One region of the Streptomyces lancefieldiae genome, then DNA from elsewhere that is predicted to be linked to it. Evidence: riboswitches for the same ligand, from Rfam matches in the RefSeq annotation. Region 1 holds a riboswitch; each other region holds the start of a gene.
The links. Region 1 has a riboswitch for cyclic di-AMP ahead of RM812_RS33660 (M23 family metallopeptidase). Riboswitches for the same ligand answer to the same signal wherever they lie in the genome.
Positions count from the first base shown of each region.

Region 2: it holds a riboswitch for cyclic di-AMP, as region 1 does, so the genes downstream of both, RM812_RS28770 (transglycosylase SLT domain-containing protein) here and RM812_RS33660 (M23 family metallopeptidase) in region 1, are expected to answer to the same signal.
Region 3: it holds a riboswitch for cyclic di-AMP, as region 1 does, so the genes downstream of both, RM812_RS01640 (M23 family metallopeptidase) here and RM812_RS33660 (M23 family metallopeptidase) in region 1, are expected to answer to the same signal.

Region 1 is NZ_JAVRFH010000053.1:5,506-14,960, reverse strand. Features, by position in the region: gene RM812_RS33690 (DEAD/DEAH box helicase) at 1-987, shown strand, start outside; gene RM812_RS33685 (amino acid permease) at 1,193-2,728, shown strand; tRNA gene RM812_RS33680 (tRNA-Lys) at 2,881-2,953, shown strand; gene RM812_RS33675 (dihydrofolate reductase family protein) at 3,021-4,151, shown strand; tRNA gene RM812_RS33670 (tRNA-Met) at 4,207-4,280, shown strand; gene RM812_RS33665 (PP2C family protein-serine/threonine phosphatase) at 4,434-5,636, shown strand; cyclic di-AMP (ydaO/yuaA leader) riboswitch at 5,880-6,037, shown strand; gene RM812_RS33660 (M23 family metallopeptidase) at 6,048-7,076, shown strand; gene RM812_RS33655 (PrsW family intramembrane metalloprotease) at 7,172-8,530, opposite strand; gene trmB (tRNA (guanosine(46)-N7)-methyltransferase TrmB) at 8,541-9,452, opposite strand.
Region 2 is NZ_JAVRFH010000037.1:5,225-14,679, forward strand. Features, by position in the region: gene RM812_RS28740 (tetratricopeptide repeat protein) at 1-1,035, opposite strand, end outside; gene RM812_RS28745 (flavodoxin family protein) at 1,337-1,942, shown strand; gene RM812_RS28750 (ABC transporter permease) at 1,961-2,926, opposite strand; gene RM812_RS28755 (ABC transporter ATP-binding protein) at 2,913-3,896, opposite strand; gene RM812_RS28760 (LolA family protein) at 3,936-5,156, opposite strand; gene RM812_RS28765 (polyprenyl synthetase family protein) at 5,629-6,639, opposite strand; cyclic di-AMP (ydaO/yuaA leader) riboswitch at 7,352-7,519, shown strand; gene RM812_RS28770 (transglycosylase SLT domain-containing protein) at 7,524-8,015, shown strand; gene RM812_RS28775 (HAD family hydrolase) at 8,022-8,831, opposite strand; gene RM812_RS28780 (GNAT family N-acetyltransferase) at 9,109-9,455, shown strand, end outside.
Region 3 is NZ_JAVRFH010000001.1:306,271-315,725, reverse strand. Features, by position in the region: gene RM812_RS01665 (hypothetical protein) at 1-252, opposite strand, end outside; gene RM812_RS01660 (MBL fold metallo-hydrolase) at 374-1,567, opposite strand; gene RM812_RS01655 (hypothetical protein) at 1,735-1,923, shown strand; gene RM812_RS01650 (TetR/AcrR family transcriptional regulator) at 1,983-2,603, shown strand; gene RM812_RS01645 (SGNH/GDSL hydrolase family protein) at 2,679-3,464, opposite strand; gene RM812_RS01640 (M23 family metallopeptidase) at 3,705-4,583, opposite strand; cyclic di-AMP (ydaO/yuaA leader) riboswitch at 4,588-4,745, opposite strand; gene RM812_RS42990 (GH36 C-terminal domain-containing protein) at 5,074-5,385, opposite strand; partial or broken gene RM812_RS42985 (hypothetical protein) at 5,460-5,639, opposite strand; gene RM812_RS01630 (tyrosine-protein phosphatase) at 5,958-6,755, shown strand; gene RM812_RS01625 (DUF6126 family protein) at 6,780-6,899, opposite strand; gene RM812_RS01620 (helix-turn-helix domain-containing protein) at 6,896-7,543, opposite strand; gene RM812_RS01615 (aspartate aminotransferase family protein) at 7,633-9,018, opposite strand; gene dxs (1-deoxy-D-xylulose-5-phosphate synthase) at 9,019-9,455, opposite strand, start outside.

The DNA.
Region 1 (9,455 bases):
ATCACCGGTGCCCGGTCGATGACCGAGGTCCAGGCCGAGTCCGCGGGCAACGCGGCGCAGCAGGCCGAGCGTGAGGTCGCCCAGCTCACCAAGGAGCTAGAGCGCGCCCAGCGCCGTGCCACCGAGCTGCGTGAGGAGGCGGACCGGCTGGTCGCCAGGGTCGCGCGGGAGCGGGGTGAGGACCCGGAGACGGTGCTGGCCGAGGTGGCCGCGGCGTCGTCGTCCGAGCCTGAGGTCTCGCTGCCCGAGCAGCCGGGTCCCCGGGACGTCGACAAGGCCGAGCGCAGCGGCGGCAACGGCCAGGACCGCTACGCCGACCGCGACCGCGGTGGTCGTTCCTTCGACCGTCGTGACGACCGGGGCGGCCGTTCCTTCGAGCGTCGCGACGACCGCGGTGACCGTGGCGACCGTGGTGGTTTCCGCCGTGACGACCGCGGTGACCGTGGTGGTCGTTCCTTCGACCGTCGTGACGACCGGGGCGGCCGATCCTTCGACCGTCGTGACGACCGCGGTGACCGTGGCGACCGTGGTGGTTTCCGCCGTGACGACCGCGGTGACCGAGGCGACCGCGGTGGTCGCTCCTTCGACCGTCGTGACGACCGTGGCGGCCGATCCTTCGAGCGTCGCGACGACCGGGGCGGCTTCCGCCGTGACGACCGCGGTGACCGAGGCGACCGCGGTGGTCGCTCCTTCGACCGTCGTGACGACCGCGGTGACCGTGGTGGTGACCGTGGTGGTTTCCGCCGTGACGACCGTGGCGACCGTGGTGACCGCGGCGGGCACCGTGGCAGCGACCGCCCCTTCAACCGTGACCGTCAGGGCGACCGCCCGGGCAGCGACCGTCCCTTCAACCGGGACCGTCAGGGCGACCGCCCCGGCTTCCGCGCCGGCGGGCACGACCGCCCGTACGGCCGTCGTGACGACCACCGTGGTTCCTCCTCCTTCGGCCGCCGTGACGACAAGCCGCGCTGGAAGCGCAACGGCTGACGCCGGCAGCCGGACCGGCTGAGCGGTAACCGAACGCCGTGGCCCCTGCCCTGACGGGTGGGGGCCACGGCGTTTTCCGGTCGGCGCGTCGTGGGAGCCACGCGGGGCACGGCGCGTCCGGCGCGCGGACCGCTCCCGGGCGCTGCCCCGCTTTCGGCCGCGAAGTGACGCATGTCACGTCCTTGGTGAGGGAATCGCTGGGGGCATGACAGATGACGCCAAGGCGAGTGGGCTGTCGGACGAGGAACGGCTGGCCCAGCTCGGCTACACCCAGGTTCTGGCCCGCCGCATGTCGGCGTTCTCCAACTACGCGGTCTCCTTCACCATCATCTCGGTCCTCTCGGGATGCCTGACGCTGTATCTGTTCGGCATGAACACGGGCGGCCCCGCCGTCATCACGTGGGGCTGGGTCGCCGTCGGCCTGATGACCCTCTTCGTCGGCCTGGCGATGGCCGAGATCTGCTCGGCGTACCCGACGTCGGCGGGCCTGTACTTCTGGGCGCACCGCCTCGCGCCGCCCCGTACGGCGGCGGCCTGGGCGTGGTTCACGGGCTGGTTCAACGTGCTCGGCCAGGTCGCGGTGACCGCCGGCATCGACTTCGGCGCCGCTTCCTTCCTCGGCGCCTACCTGAACCTCCAGTTCGACTTCGAGGTGACGCCCGGACGCACGATCCTCCTCTTCGCCGTCATCCTCGTCCTGCACGGCCTGCTGAACACCTTCGGCGTCCGCATCGTCGGCCTCCTGAACAGTGTCAGCGTCTGGTGGCACGTCCTCGGCGTCGCGGTGATCGTCGGTGCGCTGACCTTCGCCCCGGACCACCACCGGTCGGCGTCCTTCGTCTTCGGCGAGTTCGTCAACAACACCGGCTGGGGCAGCGGCGTCTACGTCGTCCTGATCGGCCTGCTGATGGCCCAGTACACCTTCACCGGCTACGACGCCTCCGCCCACATGACGGAGGAGACGCACGACGCCTCCACGGCCGGCCCGAAGGGCATCGTCCGTTCCATCTGGACGTCCTGGATCGCCGGCTTCGTCCTCCTCCTCGGTTTCACCTTCGCCATCCAGTCCTACGAGGGCTCCCTCGCCTCCCCGACCGGCGCACCGCCCGCGCAGATCCTGCTCGACGCGCTGGGGGCCACCGCGGGCAAGCTGCTGCTGCTCGTCGTCATCGGGGCGCAGCTGTTCTGCGGGATGGCGTCGGTGACGGCCAACAGCCGCATGATCTACGCCTTCTCCCGCGACGGCGCGCTGCCCTTCTCCCACGTCTGGCACTCGGTGAGCCCGCGCACCCGCACACCGGTCGCGGCGGTCTGGCTGGCGGCTCTGGCCGCGCTGGTCCTAGGCCTCCCGTACCTGATCAACGTCACGGCGTACGCGGCGGTGACGTCGATCGCGGTCATCGGCCTCTACATCGCCTACGTCATCCCGACCCTGCTGCGCGTCCGCAGGGGTGCCGCCTTCGAGCGGGGGCCGTGGCACCTGGGGCGCTGGTCGCGGGTGGTGGGCGTGGTGGCGGTGGCGTGGGTCGGCGTCATCACGGTCCTGTTCATGCTGCCCCAGGTCTCCCCGGTCACGTGGGAGACGTTCAACTACGCGCCGATCGCCGTCCTGGTCGTCCTCGGCTTCGCCGCGACCTGGTGGCTGGCCTCGGCCCGGTACTGGTTCCTCAACCCGGACCACGAACGCACCAGGGCCCGCGCGGCGGCCCGCGCGAACGCCCCCGAGCCGGCGGACCCGTAGCCCGGGCCCCTGCGACCGCCCCGCCCGGCGCGGCGTCGTCCCCGATCCCCGACCCCCGGCCCCCGATCCCCGTTCTTCGATCGCCGATACCGGATCGGAGATGCGGCCACGTCGGGCTATGCTCGGTGTGGCAACATCACGCCACACCCCTTGGGCCCTTAGCTCAATTGGCAGAGCAGTGGACTTTTAATCCATTGGTTGTGGGTTCGAGTCCCACAGGGCCTACCGCCACGCCCCCAGCTCACGAGCACGACGAGCTGGGGGCGCCGCCGTCGCACCGCTGGAGCGCGCCATGCCCCTCCCGTACGTCCTGCTCTCCGCCGCCGTCTCCCTCGACGGCTACCTGGACGACACCGGCCCCGAGCGCCTCCTGCTGTCCGGCCCGGCCGACTTCGACCGGGTCGACGAGGTGCGCGCGTCCGTCGACGCGATCCTGGTCGGCGCCGGCACGATCCGGGCCGACAACCCGCGGCTGCTGGTCAACTCGGCCGAGCGGCGGGCCGCGCGGGTGGCGGCCGGGAAGCCGGAGTACCCGCTCAAGGTCACGGTCAGCGGGTCGGGGGAGCTGGACCCGGCGGCGCCGTTCTGGCACACGGGAGGGGAGAAGGTCCTCCTGACCACGGACGAGGGCGCCCGGCGGGCCCGCGTGCTGGGACTCGCCGCCGACGTCGTGCCGCTCGGCAGCGCCCTCGACTGGCGTGCGGCGCTGGAGTACCTGCACGCCGCGCGGGGCGTACGCCGACTCATGGTCGAGGGCGGGGGGACCGTCCACACCCAGTTGCTGCAACAGGAACTCGCCGACGAACTGCAGCTCGTCCTCGCCCCGCTGCTCGTCGGGGACCCGGACGCGCCCCGCCTGTTCGGGCCCGGCGCCTACCAGGGCGGGCGGCTCAGGCTGGTGGAGTCGCGGCGCATCGGGGACGTCGTGCTCATGCGGTACCGGCCGACCGCCCCGGGCACCGACGGCCGGGTCTCCGCGGCCGACCGGCACTGGCTGGCGCTCGCCTGCGAGCTGGCCGGGCTGTGCCCGCCGTCCGGGACGGCTTTCAGCGTGGGGGCGGTCGTGGTCGCCGCCGACGGTACGGAGCTGGCGCGCGGACACTCACGGGAGGGGGGCGACCCCGTCGTGCACGCCGAGGAGGCCGCGCTCGCCAAGGCCGACCCGGCCGACCCGCGGCTCGCGACCGCCACCGTGTACAGCAGCCTGGAGCCGTGCGCCCGCCGTGCCTCCCGGCCCGCGCCCTGCGCCCGGCTGATCCTCGACGCCGGGGTGCGCCGGGTGGTCACGGCCTGGCGGGAGCCGGACACCTTCGTGCCGGGGGCCGACGGCAGCGGGGTGCTCGCCGCGGGGGGCGCCGCCGTCGTCGTACTGCCGGAGTACGAGGAGCGGGCGAAGGCGCCCAACCGTCACCTGGAGGGGTAGGGAGATACGGATGTGCATTCTGCCCCCGAGATGGCGTACAGTGGAGACACAACGACGCGGGGTGGAGCAGCTCGGTAGCTCGCTGGGCTCATAACCCAGAGGTCGCAGGTTCAAATCCTGTCCCCGCTACTCAAGACCGAAGGCCGGAATCCATTGAGGATTCCGGCCTTCGGTGCGTTCACCCGGTCGGCCCCCGAAGGCTCGCCCCCCGCCCCCGCTCCGGGAAACCTGGAGAACGGGACGGCAGGCGGCGTCGACGTGCGGGGCGGCGGGAGACGAGTGGTGCGGCCAGGTGACGTGGCAGACGAGGGACCGTACGCCCGGGCCGGCGGCCGGCTTCCCGGCGATCCCGTGCCCGACCCGGGGCTCGGCGACAACATGGTGCTCCCGCCGTCCGCCGGGCCCGAGCGGCGGCGGCGGACCGCGTACGGGCGGACCCTCGTACGCCTGCTGCCCGTACTGCTGATCGTCATCGCCGTCCTGTACGACATCCTGACCCCGAGGTACTTCACCGCCGGGCCCCTCTACACGGCCGCGCCCCTGGTCGCCGCCCCGGTCTACTCACGGCGCGGCACGGCGCTCACCGGTGTCGCCGTGGTCGCCGCCGTGATCGGGCTCCAGCTCAGCAAGGGCGTCATCCACTACGTCGACTCCCTCACGGAGCTGATCACCATCGCGACGGTCGCGGCACTCGCCGTCCTCGTCAACGCCTTCGTGCGCCGCACCGACGAGCGCCTCGTCTCCGTCCGCGAGATCGCCGAGGCCGCCCAGCGCGCCGTGCTGCCCGAGCCCACCGAGCGGATCGGCGGCTTCGAGATCGCCGCCCGCTACGAGGCCGCGCAGGCCGACGCCTTCATCGGCGGGGACCTGTACGCGGTGCAGGACAGCGCGCGCGGCGTCCGGCTCATCGTCGGGGACGTACGCGGCAAGGGCATGGGGGCGGTGGCCGCCGTCGCCGTCGTGATCGGCGCCTTCCGGGAGGCCGCCGAGCAGGAGACGACGCTGGAGGCGGTGGCGCAGCGGCTGGAGCGGGCCCTGGCGCGCGAGGGCACCCGGCGGGAAGGACTGGACGCCTTCGAGGGGTTCACCACCGCCGTCCTCGCCGAACTCCCGCACGGCGACGGCGTGGTCCGCATCGTCAACCGAGGCCATCCTCCGCCCCTGCTGCTGTACGCCGACGGCACCCTGCTCCCGCTGCCCGCCCGGGAGTCCGCGCTGCCGCTCGGCATGGGCGAGCTCGGTGTGTGGCCCGACCGCGCGGACGAGGTCGACTTCCCCGGTGGGGCCACACTGCTGCTGTACACCGACGGTCTGTCGGAAGCCCGCGACGACCGGGGCGAGTTCTACGAGCCGCACCAGCGGCTGGCCGGTCGCGTCTTCCGGCATCCGGCCGAGCTGCTCGACACCCTGGCCGAGGACGTGCGCCGCCACTCCGGGGGCGGCATGGCGGACGACATGGCCCTGCTCGCCGTACGACGGCCCTGACCGCCATCACGGTTGGTGACGGATCGAGCGCCCTGCGCATAACAACTGACACACCGTCAGAAAGTGCTGGGGCGGGAGGTGCCACTGAGGGGCGGTCAAGTCGCCCCGTTTTAGCCGATGGTGAGGCTTACGTCCCCGCGGAATCCGTTAATGATCAAGTGGAACAGCTTGGAATCCGAGCCCCCCGTCTATTAACGTTCGATAACGCAGCGCGGTCGTCCCAGCCGTCACAGAAGGCGGCTCCGTGCGCACGCGCCGAATCCCGTGAGGGAACCGGGGAACCACCACCTTGGGGTGAATCGGGCGTATGACGCCGTGGAGACACGGCCGATATACGCGCGTAGGAGACCTTCCTGCTCCGAACCCGTCAGCTAACCCGGTAGGCGGAAGGAAGGAAAGGAGTACGCCCACGTGGCGTCCAACCGGCCTGCCCCCGAGGCCCCGTTCGTGCCGAGCCGGCACGACACCGAAACCTTCGGCCACGAAGGCCACCGTGCCGAAGAGGGCCCCTGGGAGGAGTGGAATCCCACCGAGGAGTCCATCCGCCCCGTACGCGGCCGGCACCGCGTCGCCAAGCAGCGCGGCGGACTCGCCCGCAGTTCCACCGTCCTCGGCGTCGGTGTCATAGCGGCCGTCGGAGCGGGCGGCATGGCCAGCGCGCAGGCCGGCAAGCCGCCGGTGCCGATCTCCATGCCGGACCTGCCGAACGTCGGCTCGCTCATCTCCGACGAGGAGCCGGAGCCGGAGGGCACCGCCACCCCGCTCAGCGGCATCGGCACGGCCTCCACCGACACCGCGGAGGGCACCACCGACGCCGGTGAGACCCTGCGGACCCGGATCATGGCGCAGGCCGAGCAGCAGCAGGCCCAGGCCGAGAGCAGGGCCGCCGCCGAGGCTGCGGCCGCCGCCGAGAAGCAGGCCGCGGAAGCCGCCGCCAAGGCGGAGGAGGAAGCCAAGGCCAAGGCCGCCGCCGCCAAGAAGAAGGCGGAGGAGGAGGCCGAGAAGAAGGCCGAGGCCGAGCGGCTCGCGCAGCTGGCCAAGCAGTACACGCTGCCGACCTCCTCGTACACGATCTCCTCCACCTACGGTCAGGCCGGCGCCTACTGGTCCTCCGGCCACCACACCGGCCTCGACTTCGCGGCACCCACGGGCACACTGCTCAAGGCGGTCCACAGCGGCACGATCACATCGGCCGGCTACGAAGGGTCGTACGGCTACAAGACGGTGCTCACCCTCGACGACGGCACCGAGATCTGGTACGCCCACCAGTCCTCCATCGGCGTCAGCGTCGGCCAGAAGGTCAGCACCGGTGACGTCATCGGCCGCGTCGGCGCCACCGGCAACGTCACGGGCGCCCACCTCCACATGGAGGTCCACACGAGCTCGGGCGCCGGCATCGACCCCATGGCGTGGCTGCAGAGCAAGGGCCTCACTCCCTGAGCCGCACTCTCCCCGGCCCTCGCCGCCGCTGAACCCCGGCGGTCCTGACGGAGACCCCCTCGACGTCAGGGCTGCCGGTCCGTGCGTCCGGGCGGCTATCGCTGGTCGGGGTGGGGCGGGGAGTACGGCAGGTACGGGTGGGGTGCGGGGTACTGCGTCGGTACCGGTACTGATGTCGGCACGGTAGGGGCGTGACCGTAGGGGCCGTACGAGCCGTGTCCCCCGTGTCCCGGCCATGGCCACGGCAGGACGGGAGGCGGAGGTGCCGTGACGCGGGCCGCGTGCTCCAGGGCCGGGCGTGCCACGTTCCGTCGGTGCCACAGGGCGTCCAGCAGTTCCCGCTCCCGTACGACGTAGTCGGCGCCCGCCCCGCCCCGGCGCCCCCGGTGCCGCAGGAAGGCCAGTGAGGTCGCGTACGCCTCGTACTGCGCCACCGCCCGCGCCGCCGGTTTCCCCGCGTACCGGCGGGCGTGCTGCCGGGCGATGCGACGGGCGCGCATCGAGCCGAGGGCGAACGGTTCCGTCGGCGCCAGCCACCCGGCCGCGACGTACGCGGGCAGTTCGGCCCGCACGGTGACCAGTTCGCGCTGCCGGGTCCAGATCACCAGCCAGGTCAGCAGGCCGAACGCGGGGAGCATGAAGGCCGCGTACACCGCGAAGAAGCCGTACTGGCCGAACGAGGCCGAGCCGTTCCACAGCGCGTGCATGCCCATCGCGAGCAGCAGGCCGGACAGCGGGAGCAGGGCGCGGCGCAGGCGGTGGCGGTCGGCCAGGAGCGCGGTGATGCCGAAGCCGATGCCGGTGAGCACGGTGAACAGCGGGTGGGCGAACGGCGACATCACGATGCGGACGAAGAAGGTCGCGGCGGTGACGGAGGCGATGCCGCTGTCGCCGGTGAGCTGGTCGGTACCGAAGGCGGTGCCCAGGTAGAGGATGTTCTCGGTGAAGGCGAAGCCGGTGGCGGTGACACCGGCGACGACCACGCCGTCGACGATGCCGGTGAAGTCCCGCCTGCGGAAGAGGAAGACCAGCAGGACGGCGGCGGCCTTGGCGGACTCCTCGACGACCGGGGCTATGACCGTGGCGCCGAGGGTGTCCGCACCGGCCGGGTCGGCGGTGGCCGTCGCTATCCACCTCGTGGCGAAGCTGTTCGCGATGATCGCTATCAACGCCGCCGCGCAGGCGCCCCAGGCGAAGCAGAACAGCAGGTTCCGCCAGGGCCCGGGGTCGACCCGGTCCAGCCAGCGGAACGCGGCGATGAGCAGTGGCACGGGCAGTACCGCCAGCCCCAGCCCCACCAGGAACCCCTGCGTCCCGGTCTGTTCACGCACCAGGGCCAGGATCACCAGGCCGGAGAGCGCCAGCAGGGTGATCAGCGCGCCGTAACGCACCCAGGTGCGCTGCCACCAGTGCGGACGCGGCGGATACGTCGGATACGGGGGACAGGTGGCCACGGCATGGACCCTAACCGGTGGGGGGCTGCTCCTTGTACTGATCGCGGTGCTGTTCGCGGTGCGGTGCGGGGTGCTCGTCGCGGTGCGGTACGGGGTGCCGTACGCGGCGGAAGAGCAAGTCGTTCACCACATGTCCCTTGTCCAGGCCCTGGCCCTCGAAACGGGTCAGCGGCCGGTGGGCGGGGCGCGGCGCGTAACCGCCGTCGGGCACGGTGTTCTCGAAGTCGGGGTGCGCGGTGAGGACCTCGAGCATCTGTTCCGCGTACGGCTCCCAGTCGGTGGCGCAGTGCACGACGGCGCCCGGCGCCAGCCGGGTCGCGGCCAGGGTCAGGAACTCCGGCTGGATCAGACGGCGCTTGTGGTGCCGCTTCTTGGGCCAGGGGTCGGGGAAGTACACGCGCAGGCCGGCGAGGGAGTCGGGGGAGAGCATCTCGCGCAGGAGGATGATCGCGTCGCCGTTGCCCACCCGGATGTTGGACAGCCCGTTCCGGTCCGCGAGAGCGAGCAGGTTGCCCTGGCCGGGGGTGTGGACGTCGACGGCGAGGATGTTGGTGTCCGGGTCGGCGGCGGCCATCTGGGCGGTGGCCTCGCCCATGCCGAAGCCGATCTCCAGGACCACGGGTCCGCTGTTGCCGAACAACTCGGGAAGGTCGATGACCCGCTGCCCGTCGATGTCCAGCCCCCACTTCGGCCACAGCCGCTGCAGCGCGTCCGCCTGCCCGGCGGTCACCCGGCTCCGCCGGGGCTGGAAGCTGCGGATCCGCCGCTCGAAGTGCGATCCGGCGGGATCGGCCTTGGGCCCGTCCGGGAACCGGGGCTCGCCCTTGACACGGGTGTGCCGCGGGGACCCGCCGACGGGGGACGCGTCGGCATGGGGGGCGGCTGGCTGGGGGGCGTCGGAAGCGCTGCGGAAATCAGACACAGT
Region 2 (9,455 bases), on a different contig from region 1:
GGGGTCGCGGTCGACGACCGGCTTCGAGGAACGGAACGGCTCGGGGGCGGGGGCCGACTCGGGGGCGGGGACCGGCTCGGATACAGAAGCCGGCGTGAGGGCACGAACCGGATCGGACCCGGTGGGCGACCCGGGTCCAGTGGGTGACCCAGGCCCGGACGTCGGCCGGGCACCGGCGTCCGCCCGGGCACCGGAAGCCGGCTCAGCCCCCGTGGCTGCCCCAGAACCCATGGGCGACCCGAACGCGGCGGGCCACTCGGGCCCGGTGACCGGCCCAACGCCGGTTGCCGACCCCACACCGGTTGCCGACCCGGACCGGGCGTCCGGCCCGTACCCGGTGGGCCCGTACCCGGTGGGCCCGTACCCGGTGGGCCCACCCCAGGCGGGCGACTCGGCCCAGGCGGGCGTCCCAGCCCCGGCTGCCGACGTAGGCCGGGTAGGTGTCCCCGCGCCCTCGGACGGATCGGTCGCGGGGACCCCGTCCATCCGTGGCGGCGGCCCGAACACCCCCGTCGGCGGCGCCACCGTACCCGGCGCCGCACCTTCGGCCGGTTCCGACAGCGCCCGCAGCGTGAACGTCGGCACCGACTCGCCGGCCGACGCCCGCTGCGGCTCGGGCGCCGGGCGGAACGTCGGAGCACTGTCCCGCGTCGGCTCCATCGGCCGCAGGACGGACGTGGGGCGGTCCCGCCGTACGGCGTCGTCCTCCTCGGGAGCCGTCGGCACCGGCTCCGCGGCGAGGTGGCTTGAGCCGTCCGGGTCGACCCGGAGCGGGACGGCGTAACCGAGGCGCTCGTCGTGGATCGTGGCGAGGACCGGGTGGCCGGCGGCGAGGGCGAGCCGGTGGAGGCGGTTCAGGACGGCGTTCTGGATCTCCTCGCCGGGAGCCGCGACGACCGGCGAACCGTCGACCGAAGCGCTGCGCGCGCCGGAACCGCCCCCCGGCACGCGGACGTCGATCGGCGTCGCCGCGGGGGCGGACGAGCGCTCGGCACGCTCATGGTCCCGCTGCTTGTCGCGGCCGAGACGAGACATCGTTCCCCCACTCATCGGCGGCTTCCGGCGGCGTTGTCGGTTTCCGCACCGTCCAGAGCCTGTCATGCCTGTCATGCCTGTCATACACCTGCAGTCGAGTGTCTCCGCTCACCCGCGATTCCCGCGTCACCGGGGTGTCACAGGCTCGTTCCAGGAGGTCACGCCCGTGTCGGCGGGGCGTGCGCACGAGGGGCGTGACACAGGAAGAGCGCGGGTCGGCGGCCACACATGCGAACTTTCATGCACATGCATATACTGCACGTGCTGGTATTCGCGCACGCCGATGATTCCGGGGGACCTCATGACCCGCCGTTTCCTCTTCCTGCTGGGCAGCAGCCGCCCCGACGGCAACACCGAGCTGCTCGCCCGCCGCGCCGCCGAACAACTGCCCGCGGACGTCGAACAGCGGTGGATCGACCTGGCCGAGCACCCCCTGCCCGAGTTCGAGGACCTGCGGCACGACAGCGACCACAGGCGACCCGCGGAGGGCAACGCGGGCCTGCTCCTCGGCGCCACGCTCGCCGCGACCGACCTCGTGATCGCCTCGCCGCTGTACTGGTACTCGCTGTCCGCCCCGGTCAAGCGCTACCTCGACCACTGGTCCGGCTGGCTGCGCACCCCCGGCCTGGAGTTCAAGGCGACCCTGTCCGGCCGCACCCTGTGGGGCGTCACCGCGCTCGCGCACGAGGAGCAGGAGGTCGCCGACCCCCTGATCGGCAGTCTGAACAACTCGGCGGCCTACATGGGCATGCGCTTCGGCGGCGTGCTGCTCGGCAACGGCAGCAGGCCCGGTGACGTCCTGAAGGACACCGAGGCACTGAAGCGCGCCAAGACCTTCTTCGCCGAGGAGGCGCCGCTCGCCCGCTTCCCCTACGAGCGGACGGGCGCCGCCGCGCCTACGCCGTGATGTCCTACGCCGTGATGTCTACGCCGTGATGTCCTTCGCCGTGAACCGCGCCCAGGCGGCCGAGCCGAACACCGCCGCGTAGAGGCCCTGGAGGCCGAGGTTCTTCACCAGGTCGTCCCAGTAGACCGGTTCGCGCATCAGGTCGGCGAAGGACAGCCAGTAGTGGGAGAAGAAGTAGGGCTGGAGCGCGTCGAGCTGCGGGATCTGGTCGAGGATCTGGACGGTGATCAGCAGCCCGACCGCGGTCGCCATCGCCGCGATGCCGCTGCCGGTCAGGGTCGAGACGAACAGGCCGAGAGCCGCGACACCGACGAGGGAGGCGGCGACGACCAGGGCGATCAGCAGCGCCCGCCCCAGGCCCTCGGCGTAGGTGATCCGGGTGCCGGAGATGGTGACCAGGTCGCCGACCGGGAAGAGCAATGCCCCGACCGCGAGCGCCGAGACCGCGACGACCAGGGTGGCGGCGAGGCAGAAGGCGATCACCGTCGCGTACTTGGTGAGCAGCAGCCGGGTGCGGCCGGCCGGGGCGACCAGGAGGTAGCGGAGGGTGCCCGCGCTCGACTCGCCGGCGATCGCGTCGCCCGCGATGACACCGACCGCCATCGGCAGGAAGAACGGCAGGGTCGCGGCGAGCGCGGTGAAGACCAGGAACAGGCCGTTGTTGCTGATCTGCGAGATGAAGGCGGGCCCCTCGCCGCCTCCGCCGCCCCCTCCTCCGCCTCCGAAGGACGACCCGTCGCTCGTCTCGATCTTCACGGCGATTCCGACCAGGACCGGCACCGCGGCCAGCACGCCCAGCAGGGCGAGAGTACGCCAGCGCCGGAAGGTGATCAGCAGCTCGCTGCGGAGCAGCCCGAAGGACCACAACGGACTCGGGACGCGCACCGCCGCCCTCTGCGCTTCGGCCCCCGAAGCCTCCACCCGCGACGCATCCACCCGCGACGCCTGCGACGACTCCGCCCGCGACGCCTCAGCCCGCGACATCGAAACCCTCCCCGGTCAGCGCCACGAACGCGTCCTCCAGGGAGGCCCGTTCCACTCCGAAGCCGCGGACCCGCACGTGGGCCGCGACCAGGGCGGCGTTCAGGTCGGCGAGGTCACGGTCGGGTGGCTCCGCCGTCACCCGGTCCTCGGCGACGACGACGTCCCCGGCCCCCTGCTCCTTCAGCACCCGGGCCGCCTCCCCCGTGTCCGGCGTGGTCACCACCAGCCGCCCCCGCGCCCCGGCCGCCAGGTCGGCGACCGCGCCCTGCGTGATCAGCCGTCCCCGCGCCATCACCGCGGCGTGCGTGCAGACCTGCTCGATCTCGTCCAGCAGGTGGGAGGAGAGGAAGACGGTGGTGCCGTCGGAGGCCAGTTCGCGCACGAGCGCGCGGATCTCACGCATGCCCTGGGGGTCGAGTCCGTTGGTGGGCTCGTCCAGGACGAGCAGGCGGCGCGGCTGGAGCAGCGCCGCGGCGAGGCCGAGCCGCTGCTTCATGCCGAGCGAGTACGCCTTCGCCTTCTTGCCGGCGGCGGCCGCGAGGCCCACTCGCTCCAGCGCCGCCGCGACGCGCTCGCGCCGGGTGCGCGGGTCCGCGGTCGGGTCGGCGGCGTCGTAGCGCAGGAGGTTGTCGCGGCCGGAGAGGAAGCCGTACAGGGCCGGTCCCTCGATGAGGGCGCCGACCTGGGGCAGTACGGCGCGGGCGGCGCTCGGCACGGGCCGGCCCAGCACACGCGCGGTCCCCGAGGTCGGCTCGATCAGGCCCATCAGCATGCGGATGGTGGTCGTCTTGCCGGAGCCGTTGGGGCCGAGGAAGCCGAAGACGCTGCCCGCCGGGACGGTCAGGTCCAGACCGTCGACGGCGAGCTGTCCGCCGCGGTAGCGCTTGGTGAGCCCGCGGGTGGCGATGACGGCGTGCTCCGCGCTCCCCTGGTCCGGGCGCTCCGGCTCCGTGGCGGACGGTTCGGCCATCGGCTCCCTCTCCTCGTCGTCGTACGGGACGGACCCCGTCTACTGCGCGGCGTCGGCCGCCTTCACCAGTGCGTCCTTGGTGACCGCACCGGCGTAGACCTTGCCGTCGTCGGTGATCAGGGCGTTGACCAGGCGGGTCTTGAAGACCGTGCCCGAGCCGAAGTCGCCCTTGACCTGGTCGCCGAACGAGCCGAGGAAGCCGCCGAGGTCACCGCCCGCCGAGGCGGTGGGCAGGCCCTGACCGCCGGTGTCGAAGGTGGCTATCGCGTTCCAGCCCTCGCCGATGACCTCGAGGCCGTCCATCTCCCCGGCGAGGTCGCCCTCGGCCACCCGCCCGTGCTCCGGCGCCTTGGCCGCCTCGTCGGCCTCGTCGGCCTCGGTGACCTTCGCACCCTTGGGCGGGGTGAAGTCGAACGTCGACGCGGCCGGCTTCGCGAAGCTGACCTGCGTGAAGCCCGCGTCGAGGACGGCTGCACCACCGCTCGACGGGGTCAGCGTGAACTTCAGCGGCATGCCGGTCTCGGCGTCCACCGCCACGGTGATCGCGCCGACCGTGGAACCGTCCTGCTTGGGCTTGACGACCAGTCGGTACGCGTCCCGGCCGGCCACCTGCGCGGTGCCGTCGACCGTGACGGACGTGGTGTCGTCGACCGCCTTGAGCGCCTGGTCGGTGAGGTCCTTCGGGGTGGCCGGCACCTTCTTCTCCGGCTGCTCCGCGCTGCCGGACGCGGTGGAGTGGTAGACCTCGTTGGACTTGCTGTCGTAGCCCCAGACGTCCTTGCCGTCGTGGATCAGGCTGTACTCGGCGGCGTTCTCCAGCAGCGACAGCTTCTGCCGGTCGGGGCCGTCGGCGGCGACCCGCAGCGTGTGCGTGCCGGTCACCAGCTCGGTGAGCTTGGCCGACGGGTCGGCGGCCGAGCCGTCCTTGTCCCCGTCCGAGCTCGGACCGCCAGACATTCCGGACATCAGGCCGCTCTCCAGGCCGCCGAGGTCCGGCAGGCCCAGGTCCGTGCTGATCTTGACCGTGCCGGACAGCTGCTGGACGTCCGACGTGGCGATCTTCTCGATGAGCTGCTCCGCCGTGACCTTCGGCAGGTCGGGGTCCCCCGAGTCGGCGAGCGCGGGGACGAGTCCGATCGTCGCGGCCGCCACTCCCATCACCGCGACCGGGACGGCGTACCGCGCGGCCCTGCGCCGTCCGGACCGCAGGCCCTCGCCCGCTCCGGCGGTCGTGTTGTCGTCGGAATCGATCGATGCCATCTGTGCCCTACCTCCGTCGTCGGCGGCGGCTGTCTCGCGACCTCGCACTCGTTCACCCGTGAGCCGCCATTCTCACCCGAATCGGTGAGGATTGGTGTGTTCCGTGGTGACCATCTGACCAAATCGACCGAGCGGAATCGTCAGACCCCGGGCTCAACTCCGTGTACTCCTGCGGGATGACACGAAGGGGCGGCGACTCCCCCGGCCCGTAGGGGTGGGGTACACCGTCCGGTACCGGGCGGCGGAATACGCCGTCCACCAGGCGGCCGGACACGCCGGCCGCACCGGGTAGCGGGATACGCCCGCCGCACCGGGCAGTGGGACACGCGCCGATCCACACCGGGCAGTGGGCCATGCCGGCCGCACCGGCGGCGGGACACGCCGGTCGGCACAGGGCGGTGGACACGCCGGACGGCACCGGAAACGCGCTCGCACGGGGAACCCGTGACGCGGGTCACGGGCGGCCGGGCGCTCAGCCGGCCCGGTGCACCACGGCGTCGCACAGCTCCACCAGCGCGGCCTTGGCCTCGCACTCCCTGAGCGGGGCCAGCGCCGCACGGGCGTCCTTGGCGTACCGCACGGTGTCCCGCCGCGCCTGCTCCAGCGCGGGGTGGGCGCGCAGCAGCCGCAGCGCCTCCGCGTGCCGCGCGTCGTCACTGAGGTCGGAGTCCAGCAGCTCGCACAGGGCGATGTCCTCGGCGAGCCCCAGCCGGGCCGCCCGCTCGCGCAGCCGCAGCACCGGGAGGGTCGGGATGCCCTCGCGCAGGTCGGTTCCGGGTGTCTTCCCCGACTCGCGGGAGTCGGAGGCGATGTCCAGGACGTCGTCCGCGAGCTGGAAGGCGACGCCGAGGCGCTCGCCGTACTGGGTCAGCACGTCCACGACCGTCTCGTCGGCGCCGGACATCATCGCGCCGAACCGGCAGGAGACCGCCACCAGCGACCCCGTCTTGCCGCCCAGCACGTCCAGGTAGTGGTCGACCGGGTCGCGCCCGTCCTGCGGGCCCGCCGTCTCCAGGATCTGGCCGGTGACCAGCCGCTCGAACGCGAGGGCCTGCACCCGGACCGCCTCGGGCCCGAGGTCGGCGAGGATCTGGGAGGCGCGGGCGAAGAGGAAGTCGCCGGTGAGGACCGCGACCGAGTTGCCCCAGCGGGTGTTCGCGCTGGGCACCCCGCGCCGCACGGCGGCCTCGTCCATCACGTCGTCGTGGTACAGCGTGGCGAGGTGGGTCAGCTCCACGACCACGGCCGAGGGCACGATCCCGGGGGCGTAGGGGTCGCCGAACTGGGACGCGAGCATCACCAGCAGTGGCCGGAACCGCTTGCCTCCGGCACGTACCAGGTGCTGGGCGGCCTCGGTGATGAAGGGAACCTCGCTTTTGGTTGCCTCAAGCAACCCTTCCTCGACAGCCACCAATCCGGCCTGGACATCGGCTTCCAGAGCCTGGTCCCGCACGCTCAGCCCGAACGGCCCGACGACGGTCACGAGGGGTCTCCTGTCTGCTGGTGTCTACTGGCGATTACCTGGCTTGTCGATAGGTCGCTGCCACCACTCGAGCCAGCGTATCCGGTCACGTTTCGATCACCGCTAGCGCCCACCGTTACAGGCCGGTCGGTATCGGATCATGCGCGCTATGTTTTTGATCAGCTGATATGAGCAGATATTGATCGACATCACTCGAGGGTCTCGATACGGGGCACGGTGGCCGGAAGCCGCCACCGAAGATCCCATCACCGCTCCCCGGGGTCCGCACTCCGGGAGCGTCACCCACTCGGCACACACACCCCCCTCCCCCTCTCGAACGGATGCCCGCACAGCATGCGGGAACACCCGCAGGGGCGCGACACGAGACACGAGGAGCGGTCGGCCGGGCCGGACCGCCGGCCGGCTGCCGACGCCCTCACCACCGGCAGCCGGTTGACGCCCAGTTGGGCCTAATGCCCGATTTGCCACTCTTCTCGGGTCCCGTGAGTTGGCTCACGTCGCCCCACCCGTCGCCGACCCCGCCGCGAACCGTGTCTCCCCTTTGCCCCGTAAGCCAGTTGAGGCTTGGCAACCGCAAAGGATCAAGCACCCCAAACGCCCCAGAACAAGGTCAACAGGCACGTTGGGTGATTCCTGCACTTGTTTCGGACATGTGCTCTCGCATACGTTCCCGGCCAGTCGGGCGGACGCCGAATCCTGCCACCGCCGGACGCACAGTCATCCACCAACACACTCGCAGGCAGGAGCGGGGGACCCAGGTAAGTCGCCGCGCCGGTCACCACCGGAGCGGCTCGGGGTGAAGCCGTGCCCGACAGGGCGCGGCCGGGCACCTCCCCGCCCGAACCCGACAGCTCACCTCGCAGGCGTAAGGAGAGGGACTCAACATGTCTGCCAACGGTCAGAACCGTCACGCCCGGACCACCCGCCTCGCCCGCAAGCTCGCCCTGGCCGGCACCGGCGCCGCCGTACTCGCCCTGCCGCTCATCGGCGCCACCGGCGCGTCCGCGGCCACCCCGGCCGCCGCCACGACCGCCACCACGGCGACGACGACGTACCCGAACAACCTCGACGGCTGGATCCGGGAGTCGCTCGACATCATGGCGCAGCACGGCATCCCCGGGTCGTACGAGGGCATCCACCGCAACATCATGCGGGAGTCGTCCGGCAACCCGCTCGCCATCAACAACTGGGACATCAACGCCGTCAACGGCACCCCGTCCAAGGGCCTGCTCCAGGTGATCGACCCGACCTTCCGGGCGTACCACGTGGAGGGCACCTCCTGGGACCCGTACGACCCGGTCGCCAACATCACCGCGGCCTGCAACTACGCGGCCGACCGTTACGGCTCGATGGACAACGTCTTCGGCGCCTACTGAGCCGCACTAGGACATCGCGAAGACACGCTCGAGGACGACGGCCACGCCGTCGTCCTCGTTCGTCAAGGTGACCTCGTCGGCCACCGCCTTGAGTTCCGGGTGGGCGCCGGCCATGGCGACGCCGTGGGCCGCCCAGTGGAACATGGGGATGTCGTTGGGCATGTCCCCGAAGGCGATGGTCCGGCGCCGGGACAGGCCCAGGTGCTCGGCGGCCAGCGCCAGACCGGTCGCCTTGGTGATGCCGCACGGCTGGAGTTCCACCGTCCCCGGCCCCGACATCGTGACCGTCGCGAGGGAACCGACCACCGTGCGGGCCGTCGCCGCCAACTCGTCGTCGGACAGATCGGGATGGCGCAGCAGCACCTTGCTGATCGGCGCGCTCCACAGCTCGTCGCGCCGCTCGACCCGCACCGCCGGCAGCGTCGGGTGGGGCATCAGGTACCCCGGCTCGATGAGCGTCAGGCCGTCGACGCCGTCCTGGTCGGCCGCGGCGTACACCTGCCCCACCTCCGCCTCGATCTTGCCGAGCGCGGTCTCGGCCAGCTCCCGGTCCAGGGTGACCGACCACAGCATCCGGTGCGCGCCGGCGTCGTACACCTGCGCGCCCTGTCCGCACACCGCGAGCCCCGTGCAGCCGAGGCGGTCGAGCAGGGCCCGCACCCTGGGCGCCGGCCGCCCGGTCACCACCAGATGCCGCGCACCGGCCTCACCCACCCGCGCCAGCGCGGCCAGCGACCGGTCGGAGACGGTGTCGTCGCCGCGGAGCAGCGTGCCGTCGAGGTCGGTGGCGACGAGTGAATACGCGGTGCGGTCCATGATCAGAGAATACGGACGCCGCACCTGTCCGACTCACCGGCGATCGCATCCGAACGAGGACGCACGACTACGTACGACAAGGCGCGAGGACGGCGCGAGGACAGCCCGAACGTGTCCGAAACCTGTCACATCATCGGCTACAGCCGGTTAAAGGCCTGTGCACCGATTGGCAACAACATCTGCCGCTACCTACCCTGCGGGGCGGCCCCGGGGGTACCTTCCTGTTGTCCAGGGGGGACTTGATCGGGGGGTCGGGTTGAACGGCGGACGTGTACGCGTGCTCAGGCCACAGGAGCTGGGCGAGGGGGAACGGCAGCACTGGCGCGAGCTGCGCGCCAGGTCGACGGCGCCGCGCAACCCGTTCATGGAACCGGAGTTCACCGACGTCGTGGGCCGGGTACGGCCGCGGGCGCGGGTGGCGGTGCTGTACGACGGCGGTGAGGCGGCCGGTTTCCTGCCGCACGAACGCGGACCACTGGGCCAGGGCCGGGCGATCGGGCTCGGGGTGTCGGACTGCCAGGGCGCGGTGCTGCGCCCGGGACTCACCCCGGACACCCGCCAACTCCTGCGGGCCTGCGCCCTGTCGAGCTTCGCCTTCGACAACCTGGAGGCGGAGCAGGAGCT
Region 3 (9,455 bases), on a different contig from region 1:
GATCACGTCGAGGTCGTGCTCGATGAAGACGACGGTGGCCCCGTTGTCGACCAGGCGTTGCAGTACGCCGAGCAGGACGCGGACGTCGAGCGGATGCAGGCCGACGCCGGGTTCGTCCAGGACGAACAGGGCGTCGCGCTGGTCGCGGCCCAGTTCGGTGGCGAGCTTCAGTCGCTGGGCCTCGCCGCCGGACAGGGCGGGGGGTGGCCTCGCCGAGGGTGAGGGACGGCAAGGGTGAGAATCGCTGAGCAATGGCTTCACGCTCCACGCTGGGCGCTCCGTCCAAGGCTCGCAGCAAACGATCCATCCTGCTCTTCAGCCTGGAGACGCTCCGCCGTCCGCACCGTCTCCCCCACCTTGTGCCCGACCGACGTCACCGCTCACCCGCGAGGTCGAGATCCTTCCTGCTCGTCTCGGCCACACCTTCAGTACCCTGGGGACGCCGCCAGGGGTGCGCGACCGGACCCGACACCGCCCGCCACCACGCCTCCACCGGCAGCTTCCCCGCAGGCTCGAACGGCTCGCCCGGCCGCGGGAACGCCACCGCCTGGCCGGCCTCCTCGGCCGCGTCCTTCGTCCACTCCCCCGGCTCCGCCCACGGGTGGGGTGCCAGGTTGAAGGTGCCCCAGTGGATCGGGAGCAGGACCCCGCCCGGCCGGCCTCCTTGGAGGTCGAGATGGGCTTGGACCCCCTGAGCAGGTGTCATGTGGATGTCCGGCCAGAACTCGGCGTACGCCCCGAGCTGGATCATCGTCGCGTCGAACGGGCCGTGGGCGGCGCCGATGTCCAGGAAGCCGTCGAAGTAGCCCGTGTCGCCGCTGTGGTAGACGCGGTGCTCCTCGCCGGCGACGACCCAGGACGCCCAGAGGGTGTGCTGGGTGTTGCGCAGGCCGCGCCCGCAGAAGTGCCGCGCCGGGGTGGCGGTCAGGGTGAGGCCGCCGACGCGCGTCGACTCGTGCCAGTCCAGTTCGCGCAGCCGGTCGGCGGACACGCCCCAGTGTTCGAGGTGGGCGCCGACACCGAGCGGCACCGCGAACAGGGTGTCCGTGCCGGCCAGCGCCTTGATCGTGGGCATGTCCAGGTGGTCGTAGTGGTCGTGGGAGATGACGACCACGTCCACCTCGCCCAGGGCGGCGAGCGGCACCGGGACCGGGTGCAGCCGCTTGGGCCCGGCGAACGGGAACGGGGAGCAGCGCTCGCCCCACACCGGGTCGAAGAGCACCCGCTGCCCGTCTATCTCGGCGAGCACGCTGGAGTGCCCCATCCAGGTCAGCCGCAGTCCGGTGGCAGGCGGCCGGGCCATGTCGGCGAGCGTGGTGGCGTGTACCGGGACCGGTCCCCCCGGGGAACGGCGCAGCCGCGACTCCCGGTCGAAATAGATCTTGGCGAACTCGCGGGCCGATCCGGAGGGCCGGGTGCGGGCGGTGCCTCCGGGGTTCTGGAACACCCCGTCGCGGAAGTGCGGCGAACGGCGGATACGCGCCATGCGCTCACCGCCCGGGTCGGCGCCGAAGGCCGCGGGCCGCGGCACGCGGAGCCCGGTGTGAGGGGAACGGGGGGCGGCCACGGTACCTCCTGGTGGAGTGGGTCAGGATCTCATTGTCGTCCTGTCCGACGTCACCTCGAACGACCGGTGTCACATTCGGGTTCCCTCCACCCGTCGTACCGGTGAGGGCGCCCCGCCAAAGCGCCCGGAACGGCACGGCACGACCGACGGACAGGAGGGTGGCCCCCATGGCCCGCGTATCCCTCACCCCGCCCCGGACGCTCCTCCTCCGCGTCATGGAGTGGTACTCCAGGCGCACCTACGGCAAGGTCCTCGACCCCGGCAAGGCGCCCGACCTCACCAGCCAGGGCTTCAAGGACTCCTGCGACCTGTCCGACACGGGCCGCGGGGCCGGTGCCGCCGCCGCGACGGACTGAATCCAGGGGCCGGAGGCGGGCGTCGCCGCACGTCCGGGCGCCTGTATAGGCTGACGGGCGTGGCGAGAGTCCGGTTGAGTGTGACGGAGCGGCGCGAGGAGCTGCTGTGCGCGGCCATCGAGCAGATATCGGCGCGGGGCGTGGCGGCGTTGCGGATCGCCGACGTGGCCGCCGCGCTCGGTGTCAGCAACGCACTGGTGCTCTATCACTTCTCGACGAAGGAGAAGCTGGTCGCCGCCGCCTTCGCGCACGCCGCCGAGGACGATCTCGCCCATCTGCGCAAGCTGCTGGGCCGCCGTACGTCGGCGCTGCGCCGCCTGCGGACGGCCGTGCGGTGGTACGCCCCCACCGGGCAGGCCAAGGGCTGGCGGCTGTGGATCGAGAGCTGGGCCGTGGCCCTGCGCGAGCCCGACCTGCGTGAGGTCGCGCGGGAGCTCGACCGGCAGTGGAAGGCGGCGATCGCCGAGGTCATCGCGGAGGGCGTGGCCGCCGGGGAGTTCCCGTGCCCGGACCCCGACGGCGCCGCCCTGCGACTGACGGCCCTGCTCGACGGGTTGGCCGTGCAGCTGACGTCGTACGCGGGCGCGGTGACACGGGCCCAGGCACAGGAGTGGACGGACGAGGCGCTCGCCCGGGAACTGGGCCTGGCACGGGAGGCGTTGACGGCATCGCCGCGATGAGCCGCCCGGCCCCGGGATCTCCGCTGCTGCGCCCCGTCCCCGTCTGCCTCCCTGTCCCCCGTCCCCGTCCCGCCTTCAGGCCACCGCGTCGATGCGCGACTTGATGTCGTCCGGCGACAGCGTCCCCTTGGCGGTCACGTGGTCTCCCGAGGACTCTCCGCGCAGCCGGCGTCCGATCCACGGCACCAGGTACTCGCGTGCCCAGTGCACGTCGTCCCGCCGGACGTCGAGGGTGCCGCGGGGCGGCAGCGGCGGCCAGGGCTGGTCCGGGTCGGCCGGGATGCTGAGGCCGAGGACCTGGCCCGCGCGCAGCGCCACACGTGTGTGGCCCTCCGCCGAGAGGTGCAGCCGGTCCGCGTCCCACGCCCTGCGGTCCTGGACGCTCCGGAGCGACCAGAGGTCGAGCACCGGGCAGCCGTAGCGGTCGGCGACGGCGCGCACGTGTCCGTTGTACGTGGCGATCTTGCCGCGCAGATGCTTGAGGACGGGCACCTTGCGGGTGTCGAACCCGGTCGTCACCAGGACGGTGCCGGCCGCGGCGGTCAGCGCGGACACCGCCCGTTCGAACCGCTCGGCCACCTCGTCGGGGTCGGTGCCGGGCCGGATGATGTCGTTGCCGCCCGCACAGAACGAGACCAGGTCCGGTGCGAGTTCGACGGCCCGCGGGACCTGCTCCGCCACGATCTGGTCGAGCAGCCTGCCGCGCACGGCGAGGTTCGTGTACGTGAAGTCGCCCTCGGGGCGCCGGTCCGCGAGCAGGACGGCGAACCGGTCGGCCCAGCCGACGAACGCCCCGTCGGGGCCGGGGTCGCCGACGCCCTCGGTGAAGCTGTCCCCCACCGCCACGTACGACCCGATCACTGCTCTGCTGTCACTCTTCGAATCGTCTGCCACATCGGCCCATGATTCACCGTGGAATGTGACCTACGCGACCGTAGGAAGGGGTTGACGGGCGGTGAGAAAAACCACGCCTAAAGTGTTCGTCAATTCCGGAATACGCGGAAGACCGACGACAGGCCGAAGACGGACCGTAGGCCGAAGGCCGGACCCGGGGATCGGGGTCCGGCCTTCGGTGGCGCGGAGGCCGCGCCGAAACCGGCGTCAGACCGAGACGCCGTGCGAGCGCAAGTAGGACAGCGGGTCCACGTCCGAGCCGTAGTCCGGCGTGGTGCGGATCTCGAAGTGCAGGTGCGGGCCGGTCACGTTGCCGGTGGCGCCCGAGAGGCCGACCTGCTGGCCCGCCGTCACCGACTGGCCGGCGGAGACGGAGAGCGAGGACAGGTGGGCGTACTGGGCGTAGTGGCCGTCGGCGAGCTTGATGACGACCTGGTTGCCGTACGCGCCGCCCCAGCCGGCGGAGACGACCGTGCCCGCGCCGACGGCCTTGAGCGAGGTGCCGGTCGGGACGACGAAGTCCGTGCCGGTGTGGTAGCCGCTGGACCACATGCTGCCCGACTGGTGGTACGGCGTACCGACGCTGCCGCCGGCGACGGGGGAGGTGTAACCGTTCGACGACTTCTCCGGCTCGGTGCTGTCCGACGCGGCGCTCTTCGGCGCGGTGCTCTTCGGCGCCGCGGGCTTCTCGGCGGACTCGTCCGCGGCCTTCTGGCCGATCGACAGCTCGAGGCCCGGGTGGATCAACGCCGGGTCGGAGCCGATGACCTGGCGGTTGTCCGAGTAGAGCTTCTTCCAGCCGCCGTCGACGTGCTGCTCGTCAGCGATCTTCGACAGGTAGTCACCGCTCCGCACGGTGTACGTCGTCGCGCCCGAGTTCTTCCCGGCGCTGTTCCCGGCGGCCTGCTCGGCCGTCGTCGGGAGGGACTGCGCGGCCTGCTCGGAGACGGACTGCGCGGGAGCGGCCTGGGCACCGGCGGCACCCATCAGCGGGAGGGCGAGCGCGGCGCCACCGGTTCCGGCGACGGCGAGGGTTCGGGTGAGGCGCATGGCCCTGGTACGGCGGTGCTTACCCTTCGCGGGCATGGCGGATTCCTCTCCGGCGCCTGCGAGGTGAGCTGTCGGGTGCGGGCTGGAGATGCCCGGCCGCGCCGAAGCGCGGCTTTACCCCGAGCCGTTCCGGGAACCGGAACAGGCAGTGGTACCTGTGGGTCCCCCGCTCCTGCCGGGTACGGGTGATGGATGAGTGGGGCTCCGGTCGGCGGCAGGATTAGGCGTCCGTCCGGATCGGTGGTGAACGTAAGGGACCAGGACTCCCAGGGACAAGCGTGACTTTCCTGGGGCGGGACTTTCATGTGATCCATTGCGGGAATCGCCGGTCACACTCCGTCGATTTCACATGCGGCCCTTCACGTAAACGGCCTTGAAAACCGCCAGAATTACGTGAGCATGACGAACAACGCACCGTCACGGATATGACGCTGCTCACCCGAGACCGCCCCAGCCTCTTTTATTCCAGAGCGAGTTGGAAGGAAGGCGTCAATTTCGGACAGAAGAGCCAAAAGAGTCAGAAGGCTCAGATGCGGCGCAGCCGGATGACCGTGGCGTCGAGGTCCCCACGCAGAGCGAGGCACACACCGTGGTGCAGCGGGACCGCCCCTCGATGCACTTCACCCGTTTCACGGCATGCGTACGGTGCTTCCGGGTCGAGCCCGCGCCACCTCGGCGCGGGTACGGGCTCGCCGTGGTGCTGGGCCTGCAGCCGGGCGAGGACGGCGGTCCCGTCGCCGAACACGTACTGCACGGCACTGAGCCCGCCCCGCGGAGGCCGCAGCCGGTAGAGGTCGCCGCGCCGCACGAGGGGCCGGATCCCCTCGTGGAGAGCCACCGGTCCCGGGCCTCGGCCGGCTCCGCCTCGGTCCACTTCGTGAGGTCGCCGCCGATGCCGACCCCGGCCATCGCGCTGACGAACCGGAAGCGCAGGGAGCCGACCCGGCCGTTGCGCATGGCGTTGGGGGCTGTCGGTGACCCAGGCGGCCGTGACCCGCGCCGGGTGGATCCGACTGAGCCCTCCTGGACGGCGAGTCGGTCGAGCGGGTCGGTGTTGTCAGACGTCCACACCTGGTCCGTGCGGGCGAGCACCCCGAGGCGCCGGGAGCGCGATGCGCGGGCCCCAGTGGAGATGCACGAGCTCGTCGCGTCCGGTGAGGTGAAGGGCGTAGGCGCTGCCCGGTCCGGTGCGGAGCCAGGTGCGGCCGTCTTCGGAGATCTCCGGCATCAGGCCCCCACAAGGAAGAAACGGATGCGAACAGGTTCGCTCAGATACCAACATCGTTGCCACTGGTGCGGTCCTCCCGCAATGCCCTGTGGACAACTCATTGCCCCAGGCAAGAGATGCCGTATCGTCGAGTGGCGCCCGTCGTCGAGCAGCGCCGGCGGGGCGGAGTGGGAGGAGCCCCCGTGACGCAGCAGGTCCCGTCGACCGAGCCCGAGCTGGCCGGTGTGCGCAACTTCCGCGATCTGGGCGGACTGCCCACCGTGGACGGGCGGCGGGTGCGGCAGGGGGTGCTGTTCCGCAGCGGTCACCTGGCGCACGCCACCGGGGAGGACACGGCGTTCCTGGCCTCACTGGGCCTGCACACCGTCTTCGACTTCCGCAACGCGGCCGACCAGAAGCTCGAGGGTCCGGACGTCGAGCTTCCGGGCGTGCGCAACGTGAACCTGCCGCTGAGCGATCCGGCCGACGGCGCCGAGTTCTGGAAGATGGTCCGCGACGGCGACCTCGACCAGCTGCGCGAGATCCTGGCGGACGACAAGGGCGCCCAGCGGATGATCGGCTCCTACCGCACGATCATCAAGGAGCGCACGGCGGAGCACTCCCGGGTGCTGCACGCACTCGCCGAGGACAGCGTCCCCGCCCTGATGCACTGCGCGGCCGGCAAGGACCGCGCGGGCCTGTCGATCGCGATCACCCTGCTCGCCCTCGGCGTCGAACGCGAGGCCGTCGTCGAGGACTACCTGAAGTCGAACGCCGCCCACCGCCGCTACAAGGTGCACCGCAGCAGCTCCGCCGCCTCGGCGTACTCCCCCGAGGTCATGGAGCTGCTCAACCCGCTGTTCGACGCGCGCGCCGAGTATCTGACGGCGGCCTTCGAGACCGTGGAGGAGACCTGGGGCGGGGTCGACGCCTACCTGGAGAAGGGCCTGCGGGTCACTCCGGAGACCCGGGAGCGGCTGCGCGAGCGGATGCTGGACTGAGCCACGCGCCCGGTCGGTCGCCGGCTACTTGGCCCCCACCTCGAACAGCAGGTACAGGAAGGCACCGAAGACGTGCCCGAGGGCGATGTAGATGAAGAGTCGTACCCACAGGGCACGCGGAAACTTGTCCTGAATGGCGCTCATGGCATCTCTCCGGGGGTCGGGCCGAGGCACAGCGCGGCCGTGGGGCTCTGCAACAGGGTGTGGACGAAGAGCAGCTCGACCCCGTCGGGGTCCCGTGCGGCGATCCGGTGCGGGGTCAGCGAGTCGAAGTGCGCGCTGTCCCCCTGCCCGAGCCGGTGCACCGTGTCCCCGAGGCGCAGCCGCAGCCGGCCCCTGAGGACATACAGCCACTCCTCACCGGGGTGCACCCGCACGATGTCGCCCTGGGAGCCGTGCGGCACATGGACGCGCAGGGCCTGCATCCCGCGGCCGGCCCCTCCCGCCTGCCAGTACGTCCAGCCGCCCGCCTCCGTCGGCTCCATGGCGTCGGCGCGCACGACGGCGTCCCGGTCGGCGGCCGTCTCGCCGAGCAGCTCCGAGACGGTCGTACCGTAGACACGGGCGAGGGAGAGCAGCATCGGCAGCGAGGGCTGGCGCTGCCCGGTCTCCAGCCGCGAGAGGTGGGCGGGCGACAGCCCGGCCGAGCGGGCCGCCACCTCCAGGGTGAGGGCGGCCCTGCGGCGCAGGGCGCGCAGCTGCGGCGCGACGACGGACACCGCGGCCGCCGCTCCGTCCGCCACGTCCGCCACGTCCGGCGACGGCGGCTCCGTCTCGTGCGAGGTCATGCCTCCATTCAGCCCGAGAATTACCCAGGAGGCAATTTTCTTGCCTCACAGGCAAACGCCGGAAGCGGAACCGCCGGCGGTCGGCGGCGTCAGCGGTTGGCCACCGCCTGCCTGACCAGGGTCTTGCCGAAGTCCCACATCAGGCCACCGCCGTTGTGCGCGTCGTCCATCACCTCGGTGAAGGCGTCGACGAACCGGTCCGCGTCCTGGGCGTCGATGATCAGCGGCGGGATGAGCTTGATCACCTCCAGGTGGTCGCCGGACACCTGGGTCAGGATCCGGTGCCGTTGCAGCAGCGGCACCACGACCATCTGCGCGAACAGCCCCTTGCGCGCGGCCTGCAGCATCGTCCAGCGGCTGCGCAGCTTCAGGGACCTGGGCCGGCCGAACTCGATCCCGATCATCAGCCCCCGGCCTCGGACGTCGGCCAGTAGCTCGTAGCGGTCCACCAGCTCACCCAGCCGGGACTTCAGCCGCCCTCCCACCGCCTCGGCGTTCGCCACGATCTCCTCGTTCTCCATCACCGACAGCACCGCGAGTCCGGCCGCCATGGCCTGGGCGTTGGACCCGAAACTCGCGGAGTGGACCTGGACCCGGTCCATCGAGGAGAACACCTTCTGGAAGATCCAGTCCTTGCCCAGGGTGGCCCCCACCGGCACATATCCGCCGGACAGCGCCTTGGCCACACAGACCAGGTCGGGCTCGACCCCGTCCTCGTGCTGGAAGGCGTAGAAGGTCCCGGTCCGGCCCAGCCCCGTCTGCACCTCGTCGGCGATGAGCAGTGCCTTGTGCCGGTGCAGCAGCTCCTGGGCGGCGCGCAGATATCCGAGCGGGGCCTCGTGGACGCCCTTGCCCTGGATCGGCTCCACGATCAGCGCGGCCACGTCGCCCTTCTTCAGCTCCCGGGCCAGGGCGTCCAGGTCACCGAGAGGGACGGCGGTGTCGGGCAGCAAGGGGGTGAAGCCGTCGCGGAACCCGTCCTCGCCGTTGACGGACAGCGACCCGGTGGTCAGCCCGTGGAAGGCGTGCGTGCAGTACAGGATCCTCGGCCTGCCGGTCGCGTACCGGGCGAACTTCAGCGCGGTCTCGACCGCCTCCGTACCGCTGTTCCCGAAGAAGACCCGGTCCAGGTGCGGGCTGTAGGAGAGCAGCTTCTCCGCCAGCAGCCCGGGCAGCGGCGGGCAGTCGAAGCGGGTCAGGTCGGCCAGCGAGGCGTCGAGGACGTCGTGCAGCGCCTTGCGGACGACGGGATGGTGGCGTCCCAGGCCCATCACCGCGAACCCGGCGAGCATGTCCAGGTAGTCGTTGCCGTCCGCGTCCCAGAAGTGCGCGCCCTCGGCCCGCTCGTAGACCTTGTCGAAGCCGATGGTGCGCAGCATGCGCGGGAGCTGGTGGTTGAGGTGCTTCGCGTGCAGCTCGTACCGCTCGGCTCCGCGCTCGGCCAAGAGCGCGGCGAGGTCGAACTCCTTGGTCATTCAGTACTCTCCTTGCGCTGGCATGACGATCCGTTCGTCCCCGGGCTGTTCTCCGGCCGGTTCTCCCGCCCGCTCTCCCGCCCGTTCCCCGACGGCCAGGCTCGCGCTGATCCGGCCGGCGATCTCGACCGGGGTGAGACCGATGTCGGCGAGCACCTCGGCGCGCTTGGCGTGCGCGAGGAACTGCTCGGGAATGCCGAACCGCCGTACGGGTACGTCGACCTCGGCGTCGCCCAGCGCCAGCGCCACCGCGGAACCGACCCCGGCCGCACGGCTGTTGTCCTCGACGACGGCCACCAGACGGTGCCGGGCGGCCAGCGGCGCGAGTGCGGGGTCGACGGGTTTGACCCAGCGCGGGTCGACGACGGTGCACCCGATGCCGCGGGCCTCGAGAAGCTCGGCGGCGCCGAGGCAGACGGGCGCCATCACGCCGACCG